Regions from separate parts of the Desulfitobacterium chlororespirans DSM 11544 genome, predicted to be linked through region 3. Evidence: riboswitches for the same ligand, from Rfam matches in the RefSeq annotation. Region 3 holds a riboswitch; each other region holds the start of a gene.
What was found. Region 3 has a riboswitch for cobalamin ahead of BUA14_RS07275 (bifunctional cobalt-precorrin-7 (C(5))-methyltransferase/cobalt-precorrin-6B (C(15))-methyltransferase). Riboswitches for the same ligand answer to the same signal wherever they lie in the genome.

Region 1 (4,151 bases), on a different contig from region 3:
TATTGATAAGTTTCTGGAAAATGCCATTGAAGCAGAGGCCGACGCCGTCTCGGACGGTAGCCATGCTTTCGTTCCTGCCGTCATGGAGCACATCGAGCTGGCAGGGATCCATTCCGGAGACAGTGCCTGCGTCATTCCCCCTCTGACCATTGCCGATCACCATTTGCGCACCATTATCGATTATACCCAGCGGATTGCCCAGGAACTTCATGTGGTAGGACTCATGAATATCCAGTACGCCATCGCTGAGGATAAGGTCTACGTCCTGGAAGCCAACCCCAGAGCTTCCCGTACCGTACCTCTGGTCTCGAAAATCTGCAATACCCCTATGGCCAAGCTGGCCACGGAGTTGATTCTGGCTGATTACACCGGGGAAAAGACGGATATCGCAGCAAACTTTAAGCCTGCTCAGATCACCCATTACGGTGTCAAAGAAGCGGTCTTCCCCTTTGACAAATTCCCTGAAGTGGATCCCGTCCTCGGCCCGGAAATGCGTTCCACCGGAGAGGTTCTGGGCATGGCAGATTCCTTCGGTCTGGCCTATTTCAAAGCCCAGGAAGCAACCCACTCCCCCCTGCCCTTCAGCGGAACCGTGCTTATGAGTATTGCCGAACAGGACCGCTCTTCAGGGTTAATCGAAACCGCCCGGGAATTTCTCAAGCTGGGCTTTAAGATCAAGGCCACTCAGGGGACCCGGAAATTCCTTCAGGATCATGGCATTGAAGCCGAATTCATCCACAAAATCGAGGAAGGCCGTCCCAATATCCCCGATGGTATCATGAACGGCGAGATCCAATTGGTCATTAACACTCCTATCGGCAAACGCAGTCTCAAAGATGATTCTTACATCCGCAAAACCGCCATTAAGTACAAGATCCCTTATATCACCACCACCCCCGCCGCCTTAGCCAGTGCCAAAGGAATTGCCGCGTCTCAGGAGGCGGCTGCCAATAAGACCGTGGTTAAATCCTTGCAGAAATATCATGGTGAGATAATGTAATTTAGGTAATATAATTTTGCTTATTTAAGGCTCATTTAATTAGATAATGTGATTTAGATCGTTGACAGTCCCCTTGCTTTTAAGATATGATTTTATCAGTCTTGGCTCAACTGGTTTTAGGTTGCGCACCCCTATATATAGTGTTTTTTTATAAATTTTCATCTATATATGGTGTTCAACGAGATTTTGATGTATAATGAGACTAGTTCATTAATAAGGAATCTCATAGGTGACTGTACAACCACAGTTGAAAAGGGAAGCCGGTTAGAGACCGGCACGGTCCCGCCGCTGTAAGGGGAATATGCTTCTTGGCATTACCACTGAAAAGGTTTTCGGGAAGGTAAGAAGTATAGATGATCCTAAGTCAGAAGACCTGCCTATGTGTATACCACCAACTCTACGGAAGATAGAGTATGTTGGGCTGCTAACGGCATGTTGTTTTTAGCTTCTCGACATCTCTGTCGGGAAGTTTTTATTTCACTGTCAGAAAGTATAAGCTTGCTCTGTATACTTTCTAAGCATAAGTGCAACCAGCGACTTCGCCTTATTTGCAAACATACGTTTAAAGTAAACAAGTGGGTCGACAGTGTCTTCGGGCGAAGCAACAAAGTGCGAAAGCAGTGCTTTCGGGGTTTTCTTTATCGGAACGGAATAGACACCGGTAATAGAACAGAATAGACGCCAGTAATAAAATGGAGAAAAGAGGGAGATTTTATTTGATTACTAAGATTCGCAAGCGCGACGGACGGGAAGCTCCTTTTAACATTGAAAAAATAGCCAACGCTATCTTTAAGGCGGCCAGTGCCACGGGAGGCAAGGACTATCAATCCTCTCTCCTTCTTGCTGAAGAAGTGGTCAACTACCTTGAGGTTAACCTACATAAAAAAGTCCCCTCTGTGGAAGAAATTCAGGATGCTGTGGAAAAGATCCTGATCGAAAGAGGCCACGCCCGCACAGCCAAAGAATTCATTCTCTATCGGGCGGAACGGACCCGTGTCCGGGAAATGGATACCCGGCTTATGAAGGTCTATGAGGAGCTGACTTTTAAAGAAGCCAAAGACAATGATATGAAGCGGGAAAATGCCAACATTGACGGAGATACCGCCATGGGCACCATGCTGCGCTACGGCTCCGAAGGAGCTAAACAGTTTAATGAGATGTTTGTCCTAAAGCCCGAACACTCTAAAGCCCACAAAGAAGGGGATATTCACATCCATGATATGGATTTTCTCACCCTCACCACCACCTGCTGCCAGATCGATATTATAAAACTTTTCAAAGAGGGCTTTGGGACCGGCCACGGCTTCTTAAGAGAACCTAACGATATCCAGAGCTACAGCGCTTTGGCTTGTATCGCTATCCAATCCAACCAAAACGACCAACACGGCGGCCAAAGCATTCCTAATTTTGATTACGGTATGGCTCCGGGAGTAGCCAAAACCTATATTAAGCTTTACAGGCAAAACCTGCTTAAAGCCTGCGAGCTTTTAATCCATCAGGATGTGGATCAGGAGGAGCTGGAAGCCCATCTCAAAGATGTATTCATCGCCCTTGTCAACCAAGGCGGGCCTACACCCACCCTTTCCCCTGATCCGGACTATTTTGAACAGGAAGCCGCACTGCTTCTAACCCTTCCTAACCTTAATCTGGATAGGCCTACCATCCGCAAAGCCCAAGAGTTTGCTGTCAAAAAAGCTCTCGCCGAGACGGATAAAAAAACTTATCAGGCTATGGAAGCCCTGGTCCATAACCTCAATACCATGCACAGCCGTGCCGGAGCCCAAATTCCCTTCAGCTCCCTCAATTATGGCACGGACACCACCCCGGAAGGCCGTATGGTGGTCAAAAACCTGCTCCTGGCCACAGAAGCAGGTCTGGGCAATGGCGAGACCCCTATCTTCCCTATCCATATCTTCAAAGTGAAAGAAGGGATTAATTATAATCCCAGTGATCCTAACTACGATTTATTCCAGCTGGCCTGCCGGGTCAGTGCCAAAAGACTCTTCCCCAACTTCTCCTTTATTGATGCTCCCTTTAACCTGCAGTACTATGTCCCGGGCAGGCCTGAGACGGAGATTGCCTACATGGGCTGCCGCACCAGGGTTATCGGCAATATTTATGACACTTCCCGGGAAACCATCTTTGGACGGGGAAATCTCAGCTTCACCACCATTAACCTCCCCCGTCTTGCCCTGAAAAGCCACCAAAACCGCACTGAATTCTTCGCCATGCTGGATGAGAAAATCGACCTGATTATCAACCAGCTCCTGGAACGTTTTGAAATTCAAGCCCGTAAAAAAGTCAAGAACTTTCCCTTTCTCATGGGACAAGGGATCTGGCTGGATTCCGACCAACTGGGCTGGGATGATGAAATTCGCGAAGTGCTGAAGCACGGCACCCTTTCCATGGGCTTTATCGGACTGGCTGAATGCCTTATGGTTTTAACTGGGCAGCATCACGGGGAATCGGAAGAGGCACGGGAGCTGGGACTGGAGATTGTTCAACAGCTGCGCCGACGCATGGATGAAGCAGGACGGGAATACGGGCTGAATTTCTCTCTCTTAGCCACTCCTGCCGAAGGCCTCTCCGGTCGCTTCATCAAAATGGATCAGGAGCTTTTCGGCAGCATCCCCGGTATCACGGACAAAGAATACTACACCAACAGCTTCCATATCCCCGTCAGTTTCCCCATCAGCGCCTTTCACAAAATCAGGATTGAAGCTCCCTATCATGAGCTGACCAACGCCGGCCATATCACTTATGTGGAGGTCGATGGTGATCCCACTCAAAATCTGGAGGCTTTTGAGAAAATTGTCCGTTGCATGAAAGAATCCGGCATCGGCTTCGGCGCCGTCAATCATCCTGTGGATCGGGATCCCGTCTGCGGATATACAGGAATCATCGGCAACGAATGCCCTCGCTGCGGCCGCGAGGAAAGCTCCACCCCCTTTGAGCGCATCCGCCGCATCACAGGCTATCTGGTGGGAACCTTGGATCGCTTTAACGACGCCAAAAAAGCCGAAGTCCGGGATCGGATTAAACACCTGAATTGCCTTGACTTCTCCTTTGCCGAGAAAGGTTTGCTTTAAGATGGACCCCCGCATCCGGATCGCAGGAATCATCGAGGAGTCCATTGTGGATGGCCCGGGCA
Region 2 (4,151 bases), on a different contig from region 3:
ACTATAACGAGAAATATAATGAGAAACTTAATGAGGAGAGAGCTATGAGCAGTGACTTCACTTCCCGTCCACCTCAAAAACACCATTGGAAGATATGGTGGGAATTAATTCGTCCCCACACTTTGACGGCCGCCACAGTTCCGGTTCTGCTGGGATCGGTTCTGGCCTTGCTGGAGGGGAAGACCCATCTTCTGCTTTTTGCCGCTATGATGATCGCCAGTCTGCTCATTCAGGCGGCAACCAATCTTTTTAATGAATACTACGATTATAAGCGGGGATTGGATACGGAGAAATCGGTGGGCATTGGCGGCGGCATTGTGCGTCATGGTATGGCTCCCGGCCTGATTATGACCCTTGCTCTGAGTATGTATGCTATCTCGGTACTGCTGGGCGTCTATATCTGTGCTTCTTCCTCCTGGTGGCTGGCAGCGGTGGGGTCCTTGTGCATGCTGATGGGCTATCTTTATACCGGCGGTCCTTATCCTATTTCCTATACTCCCTTGGGAGAGCTGTTTTCCGGTTTGTTTATGGGCTTTCTGATCATCCTCATTGCCTTTTTTATTCAGACCGGTTATGTTTCAAGTACGGCCGTTTTAGTGGCGGTTCCCAGCGGGATTTTAGTAGGGTTGATCAATCTAAGCAATAATTTGCGGGACCGGGATGGGGATAAGGCCAACGGACGCAAAACCATTCCCGTTCTATTGGGACCGGAAAAGACGATCGTATTTATGGGGATCATGTTTGCCGTTGCTTATCTCTGGATCGTGGGGCTGGTGGTGGTCCGGCTTATTACCCCCTGGGCCCTTGTGGCCTTACTGAGCATACCCAAAGCGAGGCAGGCGACGAAAGGCTTTGTGGGGAAGGTGGAACCCATTACCATGATGCCTGCTATGAAAGCGACCGGACAGACCAATACCTTTTTTGGTTTGCTGCTGGCTCTGGGGCTGTTGGTGGGGTATTTTCTCTAATGTACGGACTTTAAAGAAGAGAGCAACCCGCCTGAGGCGGGTTTTCCTTTACACTATCAGCAAGTATAAGCTTACGCTATATACTTTCCAAGCATAAGTGCAACCAGCGATTTCGCCTCATTGGTAAGCATGCGTTTAAAGCACGGCGAAGCCGGGTTTTCTTTATTATGCTAAAGGCAATCCTTAACGGAATCCTGGGGTTACGCTCAGGGTTAATGAAAGATTGAGAGGAGAGGGAGGGGAAAGATAATGAGGGTTCCGGAGCAAAAGACAGGTGTTTTTTCCTGGTTTGGGTTTGTCCTGCCCTTCGGGGAGAGAATCTCATTAATACAGGAGGCGGGGTTTACAGGGACCTCTCTTTGGTGGGAAGATGAAGAGGAACCCTTTCCTATGCCCAAGGAAAGGATGCCGGCCTTAGTACGGGAAAGAGGATTAATCCTGGAGAACATTCATGTACCCTGGTGTGATGCCAATGCACTGTGGTCGGATGAGCAAGCTTTGCGCGGAGAGATCATCGCCAGGCATAAGCAATGGATAGAGGATTGTGCACGGTTTGAGATTCCTTTGCTGGTGATGCATTTATGCGATGGGGAAAACCCGCCGCAGCCCAATGAGTACGGGTTGGCAAGTATGGGGGAACTGGCCGGGGCTGCGGAGAGACAGGGAGTCAGGATTGCCGTGGAAAACACCCGTCGCAGGGACAGTGTGGAGTATGTGCTGGGGCAGATTGCTTCCCCGGCCCTGGGTTTTTGCTTTGACAGCTCTCATCACCGGCTGACGGATCAGGAGGATTTTCACCTGCTGAGAGCCTGGGGTAACCGCCTGATGGCTACTCATTTTTCCGACAATGACGGGGTGGAGGACCGGCATTGGCTGCCCGGTCATGGTGTGATCGATTGGGCTAAAGTTGCCGGGGCCTTTCCGAAAGGTTATCAAGATTTTCTCACCCTGGAAGTATACCCTAATCCTCAGGAAAGACAAGGGAAGCCCCAGGAATTCCTGGAGAGGGCTTACGATAGAATCAGCGGAGTCAGGATTTTGATTGAGAATTCTTAACAGTCTGTGCAAACTGTTATAGGTATGTTATATTTGTTATATATTAATGAAATTTCATAGAAATTGGGATGAGTGATTCTGTTTGCAGGAAAGAAAACAAACAGGATTGAAAAGGGAAGTCAGTTAAAGCTGATGCGGTGCCCGCCACTGTAAAAGGGAGTCAACCATAAGATGTCACTGGATAGTTTATCCGGGAAGGCCTGAGTTGATGATGATCTTAAGCCAGGAGACCTGCTCATCTCCCCAAAGTAAGATTACCTACGGGATGTTAGGGAGGTGGATTTTTGTGTCGTCGTTGAACAACTTGGATACAAGCTAGCCTTCTAAGCCCTTCCGTTAGTGAAGGGTTTTTTTATTTGCAGTAATTTGAATCAGAGTGAAAGGCTACTTAAGGAATGGTAAATCATGATGTTTTAGAGGAGGATACTTATGCAAGTTTTGACCAAGCTTAACCTTAAACGGATATTAGCCCTCTGCCTGTCTGTCTTTGTGCTGTTGTCTGCGGCAGGGTGCACTAATTCAAGTACGCCGACCGGTGGCAGCAGTCCGGCAGCTGCCCCTTCCCCAGTGGATAAGGATGCCGAAATTGTCCTGGGAGGATACCGCAATCTTGCTCCCGGTGAAAAAGACGGATATTATTGCAGTGCTATTCTTTACGTGTGGGAACCCCTGATTAAGCAGGATGATCATGGGGCGCCCCTTCCCGGCCTGGCCGATAGCTGGGAAATGTCTGCGGACGGCAAGGAATGGACCTTTCATCTGCGGCAGGGGGTGGTATTCCATGATGGGGAAATGCTGAATGCAGATGCTGTCATCGCCAATTTCGACAGGATGAAACTGGGGGTGAAAACCTCATCGTTCTATCCTCTGGATATTAATGCTCATTATCCGGAATTAAAAGAATACGCTAAGGTCGGCGACTATGGGATCAAATTGACATTTGAGAATCCTGCGCCAACCCAGCTCTATAATATGGTTAGCTTCGGCAGTGCCATCTATAGCCCTAAATGCTTTGATGAGGAAGGGAATTTCCAAGGCATCGCCCAGGGCACAGGGCCTTTCCGGATAGTGGAAAATGTGAAAGATCAATATGTTTTGCTGGAGCGCAATGAGAATTATTATGGGGAAAAAGCTAAGGCGAAGGCTGTCCGGGTGAAAGTCATTCCTGACGCAGACACTCGCTTCTCCGCCTTGAAAGCAGGGGAAATCCTTGGAGTAATGGACTTGAGCGCTATACCGGCTTCTTTAGCGGTAGAGTTAAAAGATCAATCTCAATTTGCACTGACCACGACAAAATCCACCATGATTCGTTTTCTCGGGGTCAATGGAACCCAATTCCCCTTCGATGATGTACGGATGCGTCAAGCGGTCAGTTTAGCTTTGGACCGTCAGTCCCTGGTCGATGATCTCTATAGCGGGTATGGAACCCCGACGACCAATATCCTGAATTACAGTACTCCTTTTTATACAGATATTCCCGTAGAAGAAAATCTTGAGAAAGCGAAAGCCCTTGCTAAGGAAGTGCTGGGAGATCAGCGCCATAAAATAGTCTATATGATTAACGGTGCTGAAACGACTCAGAAAATGGAGGCTGAACTGATTTCGTCCTGGCTTTCTCAAATCGGTTTGGATGTGGAGATTAAGGCCATGGAGTATGCTACCATGCGGGAGGAGATGAAAGCGGGGCACCATCATCTGGCCCGTCTTCAGCAGGGACTTTCCAACAGCGAGGCTTCAACGATTTTCAGACGCTTTATGCTTTCCACAGGAGATCATAACAAGAATTACAGTCTGGGTTACACTAGTCCTGAAGTTGAAGGGTTGATGAAAGAAGCGGCATCCTCTCTTGAACTGGAAAAACGCACCGCTATCTATAATCAAATCCAACGAATTTCCACGGAAGAACTGCCGGTCATTCCTCTTTTTAATGATGTGACTTTGATGGCTTACAGCACAAAACTAACCAACTACGAAGCTAAGCTTTATGGGCTGGAGCTGCCGAAAGTGGAATGGGCTGAATAGGGAATGAGCCGCTATATCAGCCAAAGAATTGCCTCACTGATACCGGTGTTGTTCGGCATTACTTTGCTCGCCTTTGCGCTGGGGGTAATTTCCCCCGGCGACCCG
Region 3 (4,151 bases):
TTTTGACATCCCAGTCCTTGTTTGGCGTTAAGCTGCTGCATCGCATCATCTTCTTACTCTAAGATGAATCAGCATGATCAATCAGGATAAGATCAATCAGCAAAGGGGTAAAACGATGAATATTTTAGTCACCCTGAATTCGGGCTATGTAAAACAGTTAATGGTTATGCTGACCTCTCTGCTTGACTCCAATCCAGGGGAGCAGTTTACAGTTTATGTAGCCCATTCCGCCATGTCCAAGGAGGACTTTGCACGTATCGATCAGGCCATTGATACCTCACGATGTAAGATTGAAGGAATTAAACTAGCCGATGAAGGTTTGAGCAAGGCGCCCATTACCAGCCGCTATCCCAAGGAAATGTATTATCGGATTTTTGCAGTGAATTATCTTCCCGATCACCTTGAACGGATTTTGTACCTGGATCCTGATCTTGTTGTCATAAATCCTTTAAAGGAACTCTACACGATAGACTTCCAGGGAAACTTCTTCGCAGCAGCCTCCCATGTTAAGGAACTATTGAAAAAGCTTAATCACGTCAGGCTTAATATGGTTGAAGACAGCACCTATGTCAATTCGGGGGTGATGATGATGAACTTGTCCCTGCTGCGTCAGGAACAGGATGTTCATGAAGTCTACGCATATATTGAAGAGTACAAGCACCGCTTATTCCTGCCTGACCAGGATGTTCTCAATGGGGTCTATAGTGATAAAACCCTGACTGTAGATGCGAAAATCTATAATCTCAGTGAACGATATTATGCCCTCTATAATCTGAACCCCAAGTATTGGGATGCTAAAATTGATCTGGATTGGGTCCGCCACAATACTGCGATTATTCACTATTGTGGCCGCAACAAACCCTGGAAAGAAAACTATATTGGGGAATTGGACGTTTTTTATAAAAACTATGAGCAAAAGGTTCGTATCAAAATGAAGGATTTTGAAATTATGAGGTGAAATGATAGCATTAGAGTTAAATACAATAATGGGTGGGGCGGCGGATATGAGGAAAAAGACGAAGGACAGGCATTCATGGAAAACGGGCTTTACTACGGGCAGTTGTGCAGCAGGGGCGGCAAAAGCTGCCTGCCTTTTGCTGAAAGGATTGCATCAGGGAACAGAGGTGGATATCCCGCTGCCTCAGGGCGAACGGCTTCAATTGTCCGTACATAGATGGGACATGGCAGAAGATGTTGCTTGGGTAAGCATTATCAAAAATGCGGGAGATGATCCCGATGTCACCCATGGTTTGGAAGTGGTAGCCAGGGTGCAGCTCCTTTCTGAAAGAGGAGAAATCCGCATTCGTGGCGGGCGGGGCATCGGAGTTGTCACCAAAAAGGGTCTGCAGATTCCTCCGGGGGAAAGCGCTATCAATCCTGTTCCCCGGTCCATGATTCAGGCCGCGGTACGGGAGATATTTCCCCAGGAAGAAGTCCTGGTGGTGATCGAAGTGCCTGAAGGGGAACGGCTTGCTCTAAAGACTTTGAATCCCCGACTGGGAATTATGGGAGGGGTATCGATTTTAGGTACAACGGGTATCGTGCGGCCGATGTCGGAAGAAGCCTTTAAGAATTCGATCCTGCCTGAATTGGATCAAGCCGTCGCTTATGGACATAAAGCCATTGTTCTGACTCCTGGCAATTATGGCTTTAGGGTAGCCAGGGAGCAGCTCATGGTTCCTGAGGAAGCCATTATTCAGATGAGTAATTTTGTGGGCTTTTTACTGGAAGAGGCTGCTTATCGCAAGATCGAAAAGGTGCTCCTCTTAGGTCATATTGGCAAACTCATTAAAGTGGCCGGGGGAATTTTCCATACTCATACTCATGTTGCCGATGCCCGGATGGAGATCCTGGTAGCTCATGCCGCCCTGGCTGGTATGGATCAGAATTCCTTGCAGGCCATCGCGGAGTTGCCGACAGTTGAAGGTGCTGCCGAAGAAATTCGCAGCAAGGGCTGGGGGAGTCTTTTGTTTAAACTGGCTGAAAGGGCAAGTCACCGGGCTCAAGACCATGTGCATGGGGAACTTCAGGTGGGAACTGCTTTTACTTTGCTTAACGGAGAGATCATCGCCTGGGACGCTCCGGCTAAGGAGATCGGCAAAGAATTTTGGCGTTGGCCCCCGATGGAGGAGGAATTTTGGCGAAAATAGAGAATAGTTTAGTAATTCGAATTAAGTTGTCTCAACAACCGAATAGTATTCAAGGTTCCTCTTTAGAGGAAGAAAAGGGAAGCCGGTGAAAATCCGGCGCGGTCCCGCCACTGTGAACCACGAGTGTCTCTTAAGGCCCACTGGGATAAGCCTGGGAAGGGAAGAGGCATAAAGACTGGAAGCCAGGAGACCTGCCTTGAACATTGCGTTACGGCCACGAGCGATGGGTGTAGTGACGATTTCGGAATTGCCGAAGGGAAGAATCAAAGAGCCGCTCAGGGCTCTTTTTTTGCACTATCAGAAAGTATAAGCTTGTGCTATATACTTTCTAAGCATAAGGGCAACCAGCGGCTTCACCTCACTTGGGGGTATGGGTTTAAGGCTCGGCGAAGCCGGGTTTTCTTTATTTAGTTTGCTTTTTAATTGAGCTTAATCGAGGGGAAAGTGATGGGATGATTCAAATAGTGGGGATAGGCCCTGGTACGAGTGCATGGGTTTCTCAGGCTGTTGAAGCAATGGTCGCTCAGAGCGATGTTTTGGTAGGAGGGAAACGAGCCTTGGAGCTGTTCCCGGATTTCCAAGGAGAGTCATACCGAGTCACTGGAAATCTGGCGGAAACTCAGCAAACCTTGCAGAAAGTATTGCAGCAGGGCAAAAAAGCCAGTGTTCTGGTTTCCGGTGATCCAGGTTTTTATAGTCTGCTTCCCTGGCTGAAAAGGGAGTTTCCACAAGAAGAAATTCAAGTGTTGCCCGGCCTCAGCTCCATTCAGCTGGCCTTTGCCCGGGCAGGGGTGCCCTGGCAGGATGCTGAACTGCTTAGTGTCCATGGCCGTCCGCTGAACTGTTTGCCTTTACAGCTCAGCCGGCCTGTGGGAGTGCTTACTGGAGGTGAAAACTCACCCCGGAAGGTCGCTGAGTATTATCACACCTATGGTTTTAATCCGCGAATCTCACTTGGCAACGCCTTAACCTATGCGGAAGAGCGTTGGCTGAATACAGATGCTCATCAGCTTATGAATTCAGAAGAAGATTTCGCCAATGCGGTGATGATCCTCTATCCTGAAGAAGCAGAGCATAAGCCGGAGCAATCTTTGCTCTCCCCGTCCAGGAGCTTTGGCATCAAGGATGAGGAGTTTATGCGCGGTGATGTCCCCATGACCAAGACGGAGATTCGCGTTCAAGTTCTGGCTAAGGCGGGAATTATCCCCGCGAGCCGGGTCCTGGATGTAGGAGCAGGGACGGGAAGTATAAGCATTGAAGCTGCTTTTCTGGCTCATCGCGGCTGTGTTTATGCGGTGGAAGAAAATCCGGAGGCTCAAGAGCTGATCCTGAAGAATCAGGAGAAATTTCAGGTAAGAAACCTGCGCTTGATTCGTGGCTCCGCACCGCTGGCATTACAGGAAATCCCGCCTGTGGATGTCTGTATTATTGGCGGAAGCCATGGACAGATTCGGGAGATTTTACACCAAGCCCCTCTGGTACCTGGGGGACGGGCAGTCGTGACTGCCGTAACTTTAGAGACATTAGCTCATGGTATGGAGGCCCTGAAAAGCTTGCAATACGAGGATGTTGAGGTGGTTTCGATCCAAGCTGTACGCTGGAAGGGCATTAAGGATATTCATCTTGCCCAGGCCCAAAATCCTGTATTTATACTCTCAGGAAGAAAAGGAAGCTGAGGTCTCCGCTCAAACACAGGAGCCAAGACCCCTGGCAGGGGAAAAAGCACTGCAGAACTGCAAACTGGCTGCGAGACGAGGAACTAAGGAGGAACAAAGTGAAGAAGGATAGGAATGAAGACAAAAACACAGTAAACATCCTGATCGGGGAAAAGGCCAAATTCTATGGGGTGGGTGTAGGACCAGGGGACCCTAAGCTCATTACCCTGAAGGCCGTGGAAATATTACAAGCTATTCAAGTCGTCGCCATACCCAAATCCAAGATGGAGCGGGAAAGTGTCGCCTGGGAGATTGCCCAGTCACACTGCCCCTCCGGAGTCAGCAT

Region 1: another riboswitch for cobalamin. It lies ahead of BUA14_RS02500 (anaerobic ribonucleoside triphosphate reductase); the one in region 3 lies ahead of BUA14_RS07275 (bifunctional cobalt-precorrin-7 (C(5))-methyltransferase/cobalt-precorrin-6B (C(15))-methyltransferase).
Region 2: another riboswitch for cobalamin. It lies ahead of BUA14_RS18145 (ABC transporter substrate-binding protein); the one in region 3 lies ahead of BUA14_RS07275 (bifunctional cobalt-precorrin-7 (C(5))-methyltransferase/cobalt-precorrin-6B (C(15))-methyltransferase).

Annotation. Positions count from the first base shown of each region.
Region 1 covers NZ_FRDN01000003.1:560,588-564,738, forward strand. Annotated here, with positions in the region: gene carB (carbamoyl-phosphate synthase large subunit) at 1-1,000, shown strand, start outside; cobalamin riboswitch at 1,211-1,395, shown strand; gene BUA14_RS02500 (anaerobic ribonucleoside triphosphate reductase) at 1,717-4,089, shown strand; gene nrdG (anaerobic ribonucleoside-triphosphate reductase activating protein) at 4,091-4,151, shown strand, end outside.
Region 2 covers NZ_FRDN01000011.1:195,467-199,617, forward strand. Annotated here, with positions in the region: gene BUA14_RS18135 (1,4-dihydroxy-2-naphthoate polyprenyltransferase) at 45-968, shown strand; gene BUA14_RS18140 (sugar phosphate isomerase/epimerase family protein) at 1,218-2,024, shown strand; cobalamin riboswitch at 2,078-2,277, shown strand; gene BUA14_RS18145 (ABC transporter substrate-binding protein) at 2,454-4,046, shown strand; gene BUA14_RS18150 (ABC transporter permease) at 4,050-4,151, shown strand, end outside.
Region 3 covers NZ_FRDN01000005.1:291,633-295,783, forward strand. Annotated here, with positions in the region: gene BUA14_RS07265 (glycosyltransferase family 8 protein) at 74-958, shown strand; gene cbiD (cobalt-precorrin-5B (C(1))-methyltransferase CbiD) at 987-2,150, shown strand; cobalamin riboswitch at 2,186-2,363, shown strand; gene BUA14_RS07275 (bifunctional cobalt-precorrin-7 (C(5))-methyltransferase/cobalt-precorrin-6B (C(15))-methyltransferase) at 2,603-3,826, shown strand; gene cobI (precorrin-2 C(20)-methyltransferase) at 3,925-4,151, shown strand, end outside.